DNA from 2 places in the Blastococcus sp. SYSU DS0669 genome. Region 1 is predicted to be linked to the other one. Evidence: riboswitches for the same ligand, from Rfam matches in the RefSeq annotation. Region 1 holds a riboswitch; the other holds the start of a gene.
What was found. A riboswitch is a leader RNA that binds a small molecule or an ion and turns the genes downstream of it on or off. The one in region 1 is predicted to bind S-adenosylmethionine.
Positions count from the first base shown of each region.

Region 1 (5,177 bases):
GATCCCGGTCGGCTTCACCGGCTTGACGACGTCCCACCCGTTGTCGAACGCGGTGGCGATCGGGTCGCACCCGGCCGACTGGGCGCCGAAGATCCTCCACTCGGACGCCTCGACGATGCCGGCCGCGGTCAGCTCGCGGAAGGCCTTGTCGACCTTGGTCAGCAGCGAGCCGGACGCCATGGGGATGACGACCTGGGCGGGGATGCGCCAGCCGAGCTGCTCGGCGATCTCGTAGCCCATCGTCTTGGAGCCCTCGGCGTAGTAGGGCCGGACGTTCTGGTTGACGAACGCGGTGTCCTCGAACTCGTCGGTCTCGCCGAGCTCGCTGGTCAGCCGGTTGACGTCGTCGTAGGAGCCGTCGACGGCGACCAGCGTCTGGCCGTAGACCGCGGACTGGACCACCTTGCCGGGCTCGAGGTCGCTCGGGATGAAGACGAACGACGGCAGGCCGACGCGGGCGGCGTGCGCGGCCACCGAGTTGGCCAGGTTGCCGGTGGAGGCGGCGGCGATCTTGGTGTAGCCCAGCCCCTTGGCGGCGGTCGCGGCCAGGCTGACCACGCGGTCCTTGAAGGAGTGGGTGGGGTTGGCGGAGTCGTCCTTGACCCAGAGGCCGCCGGTGAGCCCGAGCTCGGCGGCGAGCCGGTCGGCGCGGACCAGCGGGGTCATGCCGGGGTCGAGCGTGACCCGGTCGGCCGGGTGCTGGCCCACCGGGAGCAGGGCCACGTACCGCCAGATGTTCTGCGGCCCGGCCTCGATCTGCTCGCGGGTGACGGCCTTCATCAGCTCGGGGTCGTAGTCGACCTCCAGCGGGCCGAAGCACTCGGCGCAGGCGTGCTGGGCGATGAGGCCGAACGTGGCGCCGCAGTTGCGGCAGACGAGCCCGCGGGCCGGACAGGGTGGCACCGGGCCGCCTGCGCTGGAGTCGGCCTGGGCGGAACCGGGAGCGGTGAGGGTCATGCGACGACTACCTCCTCATCTTCCCCGCTGCGGGCCGTCGAGCCGCGCGGGACGGAATTGGCACCTCCCGCCCGTCGCGCGGAGCGCTGCAGGCGGCGGTTGCCGGGGCTTCATCGGGCCGTGTCCCTCTGCCCCTCTGGATGAGTGAACGGCGTGGACTCTACCCAGTGGCGCGCGGCGCCCGACGGCCGGACAGGATGGCCCGGTGAGCGCGCGCGTCGTCTACACCGACCTCGACGGCACGATGGTGGGGCCGCGGGGCTCCTTCTGGCACACGGAGGGGCGGGAGCTGACCGACGGGCCGGCCGGCGCGCTGCTCGACCTGCACCGCGCCGGGGTGGCGTTGGTGCTGGTCAGCGGCCGCACCTACGAGCAGGTGGTGGAGGCCGCGCGCATCTTCGCGGCCGACGGCGCGATCGCCGAACTGGGCGCCACCATCGGCTGGGGCTCGGGCCGGAACACCCACCGGCTCCGCGGCGCGCTGCCCCCGCAGTACGGCGACCGGACGCCGATGGAGGTCATGGCCGAGCTCGGGATCGTCGAGGACCTGTTCGCCGAGCACCCCGGCCGGATCGAGTGGCACGCGCCGTGGCACGCCACCCACGCCGCGGACGCGCTCCTGCGCGGCCGGCTGGACCCCCTCGCCGTCGACGCCTGGCTGGCCGAGCGGGGGGCGGGCTGGCTGACGCTGAAGGACAACGGCTCGATCCAGCGGGCCTCCTGGATGGGGCTGGATGCCGACGCCGGGCCCCCGCGGGTCTACCACCTGATGCCGCGCGGCATCTCCAAGGGCGCGGCGATCGCCTGGGACCTGGAGCGGCGCGGCCTCTCCCCCGCCGACGCCGTGGCCATCGGGGACAGCGTCAGCGACCTGGAGATGGCGCCCGCGGTGGGCCGGTTGTGGATCACCGCGAACGGCGCCGCCGCCGACGGCATGGCCGACGCGCTGGCCGCCGTCCCGAACGCCTCGGTCACCGCTGACGCGATGGGCGAGGGCTGGGCCCAGGCCGTGCGGCAGAGCCTGTGACGCCGCGTCGTGCCGAGTGGGCCCCGGAGGGGTCCGCGCAGGCGCGACGCAGCGGCTCCACGCCGGCCGGGACGGCACCTCGCCGCGGTGTCGCCGGCAGGGCGACAGCTACGACGTGACGTCGCGGCGGGCGAAGTGCCGGAAGCCCAGTGCGGTGAAGACGGCGATGTAGACCAGCGACTGGATGACGCCGCGGAACAGGTCGCCGTCGTCGACCGGCGTCTGCAGCAGGTCGGTCCAGGCGAACTCCTCCGCCGTCGGGAACCAGTCGCGGATCGAGCCCAGCTGCTCGACCTGGTCGAGGATCGCGAAGACGACCATGGTGAACACCGCGCCGCCGACCGCGGCCAGCGGCGCGTCGGTGATGGTGGAGAACCAGAACGCCAGCGCTCCGACGACGAGCAGGTGGACGGCGAGGTAGCCGAGCATCCCGGCCAGCCGGAGCATGCCCTCGCCCTGGTCGATCCCCACGCCGACCGGCGTCCTGATGTCGCCGAAGCCGAAGGCGATGCCCCCGGCGACCACCGCCACCGCCGCGAGCGTGAGCAGCGCGGCGACGGACTGCACCAGCGCGGCCAGCCACTTCTGCCGGAGCAGGCGCATCCGCGGGACCGGGGTGGCCAGCGCGTACCGCAGCGACCCCCACTGCGCCTCCACGGCCACGGTGTCACCGAAGAACAGCGCGTAGACCACGACGAGGAAGAAGCCCGTGGTCGCGAACAGCACGAACAGGGTGAAGTTCAGCCCGCTCGCCGTCGCGACGTCCACCAGGTTGATCCGGGTGTTCTCCGCCGCCTCCTCGCTGGCGCCCAGCTGCAGCGCGGCGATGAGCACCAGGGGCAGCGCGACCATCAGCGCGAAGACGCCGAGGGTGCGCCGCCGCTTGAACTGGCGGCGCAGCTCGACCGACAACCGCAGCGTGCGCTCGGGCCGGTAGCCGGCGACCGCGCCGGTCGGCTGCACGTGCTCTGTCATGGCTGGACTCCGGCCTCGATCCGCTCCCCGGTCGCTGACGCTCCCTGCGAGGCCCCCTCGACCGTCGTCCTCGCGGGCGCCCGTCGTCACGACTCCCCCACCAGCGCCAGGAAGGCGTCCTCGAGCCGGCGTCGCGGCGTGAACTGCTCGACGGCGACCCCCGCGGCCACCAGCGCCTGCAGCACGTCGGCGCGCCGGGCGCCGTCGAGCTCGGCCACGAGGCCCTCGTCGGTGCGCCCGGCGGTCACCCCCGGCAGCGACGAGAGGACGGCGACCGCCCGGTCGGTGTCGGCCTCGTCGGCCAGGCCGACCAGCACCGAGCCGCCGGTACCGACGATCTCCTCCACGGTGCCCTGCGTGATCTTCTGCCCCTTCGCCATCACGACGACGTGGCTGCAGGTCTGCTCGATCTCGCTGAGCAGGTGGCTGGAGACGATCACCGTGCGGCCGGTGGCGGCGTAGGAGCGCAGCACCTCGCGCATGGCGTGGATCTGCGGCGGGTCCAGCCCGTTGGTCGGCTCGTCGAGGACCAGCAGGTCGGGCAGCCCGAGCATCGCCTGGGCGATCGCGACCCGCTGGCGCATGCCCTGGCTGTACCGGCGCACCGGCCGGTCGATGGCGGCGCCCAGCCCCGCGATCTCGATGGCCTCCGCCATGTGCGCGTCCTCGGCCGGACGTCCGGTGGCGGCCCAGTAGAGGGTGAGGTTGTCCCGGCCGGAGAGGTGCGGCTGCAGGCCGGTGCCCTCCACGAACGAACCGAGCCGGGAGAGCACGGGGGCGCCGGGACCGGCGGCGTGCCCGAAGATGCTGATCCGCCCCTCGGTGGGCTTGATGAGGCCCATCAGCATGCGCAACGACGTGGTCTTGCCGGCGCCGTTGGGCCCGAGCAGGCCGAGCACCTGGCCGCGCCGCACCTCGAACGAGAGGTCACGGACGGCGACGAAGCCGTCCTTGTAGGCCTTGGTCACGCCGGTGAACCGCAGCGGGACGTCCTCGCCGTCCGGCTCGACCTGGGAGATCTGCCGGCGCCGGCGGGCGCCCCACCAACGGGCGGCGAGCCAGCCGAGCAGGCCCAGGCCCGCGAGGACGGCGAGCAGCACCCACCAGCGGGAGGTGCCGGTCGTGGCCTCGCTGCGGCCGTCCACCTCGGGAGCGGCCAGCGTCGCCTCGCCCGCGGCGACGCCGTTGGGGGCGACGTCGGATGCGAGCCCGACGGTGTAGACCGCCGCCTCGTCGGGGAGCGCGAACGCCTGGTCGGTGGAGGAGACCAGCACGCGCATGGTGTGGCCGGTCTCGAACCGGTGCACGATGCCCGGGAGCGTGACGCTCACCCGCGTCGGCGCGGTGGGGTCGGTGGAGATCCCGGTGAGCGAGAGGGGGGCCACCAGCCCGCCCGGCAGGGTCGTCCCGCCGTCCGGCCCGACGTCGTAGAGCTTGGCGAACAGGGTGGCGCTGCCGCTGGGCGAGGCGACCGCGAGGTCGACCGTCGAGGCGCCGACGACCTCCACCGGGGCCTCCAGCGGGGCGCTGTCGAAGGCGGCGTACTGGCCGGGGATCTCCGCGGTCGTGCCGCCCAGCGCGGAGGTCAGCGCCCCGAGCCCCGGCACGGTGGTGAGCGCGGCGGGCGTGCCGCCGGCCGGGGTGACGACCGGCTGCACGGGGCCGGAGACGGTCACCGCGCGGCGGGTGGCCGGCTCCGCGCCGTCGAGGCCGGGGTAGGCCGCCGCCGCGACGGTCTGGCCGCCGCCCTGCACCGGGCCGACGGTGGCGCCGAGCCCGGTCGGTGCCGGGTACTGGAAGCCCGTGCCGGGGTCCTCGCCCTCCCCCCGCAGGTGCCAGTCGAACCAGCCGGCGACCTGGTCGCGGAGCTCCTGCGCCTGCCGGTCGGACGAGGAGGCGTCGTGGCCGCCGGCGAACCAGACCACCTTGACCGGCGTCCCGTCCGCGGCGATCCCGCGTGCGTTGGCGTCGGCCTGGCCGACCCCGAAGAGCGAGTCCTGGGTGCCCTGGACGAGCAGCGTCGGCACGTCGATGCGGTCGAGCACCCCGGCCGGGCTGCTGCGGTCGAGGACCGCGGCGACCTCCGGCGTGAGCGTGCCCGTGGCGGCGGCCGTCTGGTAGGCCTCGCAGACCTCGACGCGGAAGCGGCCGCAGGTGAGCAGCAGCTCGGCGGCCGCTGGGTCCTGCGCCGCCTGCGCGAGGAGCTCGTCGGGCAGCC
Region 1 is NZ_JBJHAE010000001.1:445,406-450,582, forward strand. It holds gene thrC (threonine synthase) at 1-957, opposite strand, end outside; SAM riboswitch class I at 970-1,104, opposite strand; gene ACI792_RS02110 (HAD family hydrolase) at 1,163-1,984, shown strand; gene ACI792_RS02115 (ABC transporter permease) at 2,093-2,959, opposite strand; gene ACI792_RS02120 (alpha/beta fold hydrolase) at 3,046-5,177, opposite strand, start outside.

Region 2 (5,177 bases), on a different contig from region 1:
ACCACCGTACGGATGCCGGGACCCGGCGGCGGCGGGCAGGACCGGCGGCGGAAGACTCGGCCCCGTGGACGTTCCGGAGGCCCTCTACCTGCCCGACGGGGACGGCTTCGCCGCCACCGCCCTCACGATCGGCCCCTGGGACACGGGGTTCCAGCACGCCGGGCCGCCGGCGGCGCTGCTCCTGCGCGCCGCCGAGGAGGTCAGCGCGATCGAGGGCGGGCAGACCGTCCGCCTGGCCTACGACATCCTGGCGCCCGTGCCCGTCGGCCCGGTGCGGGTGCGCACGTCGGTCGTCCGCCCCGGCCGGCGGATCGAGCTGGTGGAGGCGGTCCTCGACGCCGGGGGCGCGGCGCTCATGCGGCTGTCGGCCTGGCGGATGCGCTGCCGGGACGACGCCGCGGCGGAGACCGAGCAGCCGCACCCGGAACCGGCCGGGCCGGAGGGGAGCCGCGCCGAGCGTGCGGCGTTCTTCAGCAGCGAGGTGGCCTACCACCGGGCGCTCGACTGGCGGTTCGCCGCCGGCACCTTCAACGGGCCGGGGCCGGCGACGGCGTGGACCCGGCCGGAGTGCGCCCTCGTGGCCGGGGAGCCGATGACGCCGCTGCAGCACCTGCTCGTGATGACCGACGCCGCGAGCGGCATCTCGGCGACCCTCGACTGGACCCGGGCGACGTTCGCCAACGTCGACCTCACCGTGGCCCTGCACCGGCCGCCGCGGGGTGAGTGGCTGGGGATGGACGCCACGACCGTGCACGGCGGCGCCGGGGCGGCGCAGTGCTTCGCCGTCCTGTTCGACGCCGACGGCGCGGTCGGCCGGTCCAGCCAGTCGCTGTTCGTCGAGCCACGGTGAGCCCGGCGTGAGTCATCTCTCCGCAACCGCTGCGCCGCAGGTCAGCGGCGTGCCCGGCCGTTCCGGACGCGCGCCGCGGCGGCTCGGGCTGGCATCGCCGTCCGGCGGTGAGCATGGTGGGAGGGTCGCTTCCCCCGACGAACGGAGTGCCGCCACGTGGACGCGTTGAGAGACGTGCTGGACTGGCTGGCCGGGCGCGGTCTCGAGGTCGTGCTGATCGTGCTCGGGTCGGTGCTGCTCGCCCGCTTCGTCGGCTGGGTCGGCGACAAGATCACCGACCGGATCGACCGGAACTCCACCGGCGGCGACGCGCTCGTCCGGTCGGAGGCCGCCAAGCACCGCCACTCGCTGACCCAGGTGCTCACCTGGGCCCTGGTCGTGCTCATCTACTCGATCTCGGTCTTCTTCATCCTCGACCGCCTCGGCATCCCGGTGACCGGCCTCGTCGCGCCGGCGACCGTGCTCGGCGTCGGTCTGGGCTTCGGAGCGCAGCGCATCGTCGGTGACGTGCTGGCCGGGTTCTTCATCATCACCGAGCGCCAGTACGGGTTCGGGGACGTCGTCTCGATCCAGGTGGTCGGCGGGGGCGACCCGGCGAACGGCACGGTCGAGGACGTCACGCTGCGGGTCACCCGGATGCGCTCGCCCGACGGCGAGGTCGTGACCATCCCCAACGGCCAGATCGTCAAGGTCATCAACCTGTCCCGCGACTGGGCGCGCGCCGTCGTCGACGTCCCCCTGCCGACCACCGTCGACGTCAACCGGGCCAACGAGGTCCTGCGCGGGGTGGGCCGGGAGGCGTTCCGCGACCCGGCCATGCGGCCGCTGCTGCTCGACCCGCCCACCGTGATGGGCGTCGAGACCCTCGGGTTGGACGAGGTGAACGTGCGGGTGGTCGCCCGCACGCTGCCCGGCAAGCAGTTCGAGGTGGGCCGGGACCTGCGCGCCCGCATCGTCCAGGCGTTCCGCAGCCAGGGCATGCAGGTGCCGCCGCCCACGACGGCGCCCCTGGCGCAGGACGGCGCGACGGCCGTCCAGGAGGGGGTCCGGTGAAGACACCCGACGAGCGCCGCGACCCGGCCGCCCGCGCCTCCGAGGAGCCCACCGTGAGCACCGCCCCCGCCGCCGCGCCGGGCTCGCCCGCCGACTCGCCGTCGCCGGCGCCGCGGCACGGCTGGTGGGCGTCGATCCCCCGGCACCTGGGCCGCGCCCGCACCTCCACCGTCGTGCTCGCCATCCTCTTCGTGGCGGTCTTCGCCCTCTGGCTGAACGTCAAGCCCCCTGCGCAGGGCGCGCCCGCGACCGGGGAGACGGCGGTCACCGAGCCGACCGACCCGGCGGGCACGACGGAGCCCACGCAGACGGAGGAGACGCCGCCGACCGAGGAGCCGGTGACGACGACGCAGCAGCCCGAGCCGACCACCTCGCCCTCCGCGCCCACCACCACCGCGCCGGGCACGACCACCACGGCGCCGGAGACGCCCGCCCCCGCGCCGACCGGCGGCACGGGCGAGGAGACCGCGCCCGGCTCCTAGGACCGTGGGCCGCTGTTTCACGTGGGACATCGCTGCCCGAGTCCGGGCGGGTGTGCGTCGCCCGGCGGAGCGTCCTAGGATCACGTCGGCTCCTGAGAGGCAGCGCGAAGCACCTGGCTGGCTGCCCGGCAACCTCAACTCCGTCTGAGGTGCTCCAGGGGAAGAGCCGGCCGGTCGGCGCCCCGCCCCCGGCAAGGACGGAGCTCCCGTGCGCCGCGGGATCTCCCGCGAGCGAAGGAGACGGCGCATGACCGACCCGCAGAGCTGGAGCTTCGAGACCCGGCAGATCCACGCCGGCACGAGCCCCGACCCCACGACCGGCGCCCGCGCGCTGCCGATCTACGCGACCACCGCCTACCAGTTCCGCGACACCCAGCACGCGGCGGACCTCTTCGCGCTGGCCGAGATGGGCAACATCTACACGCGGATCATGAACCCGACGCAGGATGCGCTGGAGCAGCGCGTCGCGTCGCTGGAGGGCGGCGTCGCCGCGCTCGCCGTCGCCTCCGGCCAGGCCGCGGAGACCCTCGCCATCCTCAACCTCGCCGAGGCCGGCGACCACCTCGTCGCGTCGGCGTCCCTGTACGGCGGCACGTACAACCTGCTGCACCACTCGCTGCCGAAGATGGGCATCACCGTCTCCTTCGTCGAGGACCCCGACGACCCGGAGAACTGGCAGTCCCTCGTGCAGGAGAACACCCGGGCCTTCTTCGCCGAGTCGATCGGCAACCCGAAGGGCGACATCCTCGACATCGAGACCGTCGCCGGCGTCGCCCACCGCAACGGCGTCCCGCTCATCGTCGACAACACCATCGCGACGCCCTACCTGGTCCGGCCGCTGGAGTTCGGCGCCGACGTCGTCGTCCACTCGGCCACCAAGTACCTCGGCGGCCACGGCACCGTCATCGCCGGGCTCATCGTCGACGGCGGGTCGTTCGACTGGACCGGCGGCCGGCACCCGATGTTCACCACCGCCGACCCCACGTACCACGGCGTCGTCTACGCCGACCTCGGCGCACCGGCGTTCGCGCTGAAGGCCCGGGTGCAGCTGCTGCGCGACCTGGGGCCCGCGGTCTCGCCGTTCAACGCCTTCCTGGTGGTGCAGGGCATCGAGACGCTCTCCCTGCGCATGGAGCGGCACGTGCAGAACGCGCAGCGGGTGGCCGAGTTCCTCGAGGCCCACGACGCCGTCGAGCGGGTGAACTACCCGGGGCTGCCGTCCTCGCCGTGGCACGCCGCGCAGCAGAAGTACGCGCCGAAGGGCGCCGGCGCCGTCCTGACCTTCGAGCTGCACGGCGGCGTGGAGGCCGGCAAGCGGTTCGTGGAGGCCCTGGAACTGCACAGCCACGTCGCCAACATCGGCGACGTGCGCAGCCTGGTGATCCACCCGGCCTCGACGACGCACTCCCAGCTCACCCCCGAGGAGCAGCTGACCACCGGCGTCACGCCGGGCCTGGTGCGCCTCGCCGTGGGCCTGGAGGGGATCGAGGACATCCTCGCCGACCTCGAGGCCGGCTTCCGCGCCGCCAAGTCCGCCTGACGTGGGCGGGTGGGCCGAGGGGGATCCGGCGGGCGGCCGGCGCTTCCTCGACCTGCCCGCCCCGTTCGAGCTGGAGCGCGGCGGCAACCTGCCCGGCGTGCGGATCGCCTACGAGACCTGGGGGACGCTCGCCCCGGACGGCGGCAACGCCGTGCTGGTCGAGCACGCGCTGACCGGTGACAGCCACGTGGTGGGCGACCGCGGGCCGGGGCACCCGACGCCCGGCTGGTGGGGCGGCGTCGTGGGCCCGGGCGCCGCGCTGGACACCGACCGGTTCTTCGTCGTCTGCGCGAACGTCCTGGGCGGCTGCCAGGGGACGACCGGGCCGTCGTCACCCGCGCCGGACGGGCGAGCGTGGGGCTCGCGCTTCCCGGAGATCACGGTCGGCGACCAGGTCCGGGCCGAGGCGGCGCTCGCCGACGCGCTGGGCGTCCAGCGCTTCGCCGCCGTCGCCGGCGGCTCCATGGGCGGCATGCGGGCACTGGAGTGGGCGGTCCGGTTCCCCGGGCGGGTGGCGGGGCTGTTCTTCCTCGCCTCCACCGCCGTCGCCTCGGCCGACCAGATCGGCACGCAGACCACCCAGCAGGCGGCCGTGCGCGCCGACCCCCGCTGGCGCGGCGGGGACTACCCGCCGGGCGACCCGCCGGCGGACGGCCTCGACGTCGCCCGCCGGATCGCCCACCTCACCTACCGCAGCGCCGCGGAGCTCGAGGCGCGTTTCGGCGCGCGCCTGCAGGAGGACGGCCGATTCGCCGTCGCCTCCTACCTGCAGCACCACGGGGCCAAGCTGACCCGCCGGTTCGACGCCGGGAGCTACGTGGTGCTCACCGAGGCCATGAACAGCTGGGACGTCGGCCGGGGCCGCGGCGGCGTGGAGGTGGCGCTGGCCGGCGTGACCGCCCGCGCCCTGGTCGCCGGCGTGGACAGCGACCGGCTGTACCCACCGGAGCAGCAGCAGCGGGTGGCCGACGCGCTCGGCGTGCCGCTGCGGCTCATCGGCTCGCCCCACGGGCACGACGGCTTCCTGGTCGAGACGGCGGCGGTCGACGCGCTGCTGCGCGAGCTGCTCGCGGGCTGACGGCGCCCGGTTGTCGCACCCGGGGGCCAGGATGGCGGCGTGCCGACGCCGACGGACCTGCCGATGCTGCCGTTCCCCGACCAGCCCGCCTTCGAGGCCTGGCTGGAGGCCGAGCACGCCACCGCCCCGGGGCTGTACGTGCAGATCGCGCGCAAGGGCTCGGGCATCCCCTCC
Region 2 is NZ_JBJHAE010000006.1:93,117-98,293, reverse strand. It holds gene ACI792_RS08940 (thioesterase family protein) at 65-850, shown strand; gene ACI792_RS08935 (mechanosensitive ion channel family protein) at 1,007-1,903, shown strand; gene ACI792_RS08930 (hypothetical protein) at 1,900-2,385, shown strand; SAM riboswitch class IV at 2,474-2,589, shown strand; gene ACI792_RS08925 (bifunctional o-acetylhomoserine/o-acetylserine sulfhydrylase) at 2,633-3,925, shown strand; gene metX (homoserine O-acetyltransferase MetX) at 3,927-5,003, shown strand; gene ACI792_RS08915 (YdeI/OmpD-associated family protein) at 5,043-5,177, shown strand, end outside.
Region 2: linked by a shared signal. The riboswitch ahead of ACI792_RS08925 (bifunctional o-acetylhomoserine/o-acetylserine sulfhydrylase) and the one ahead of thrC (threonine synthase) in region 1 are both predicted to bind S-adenosylmethionine.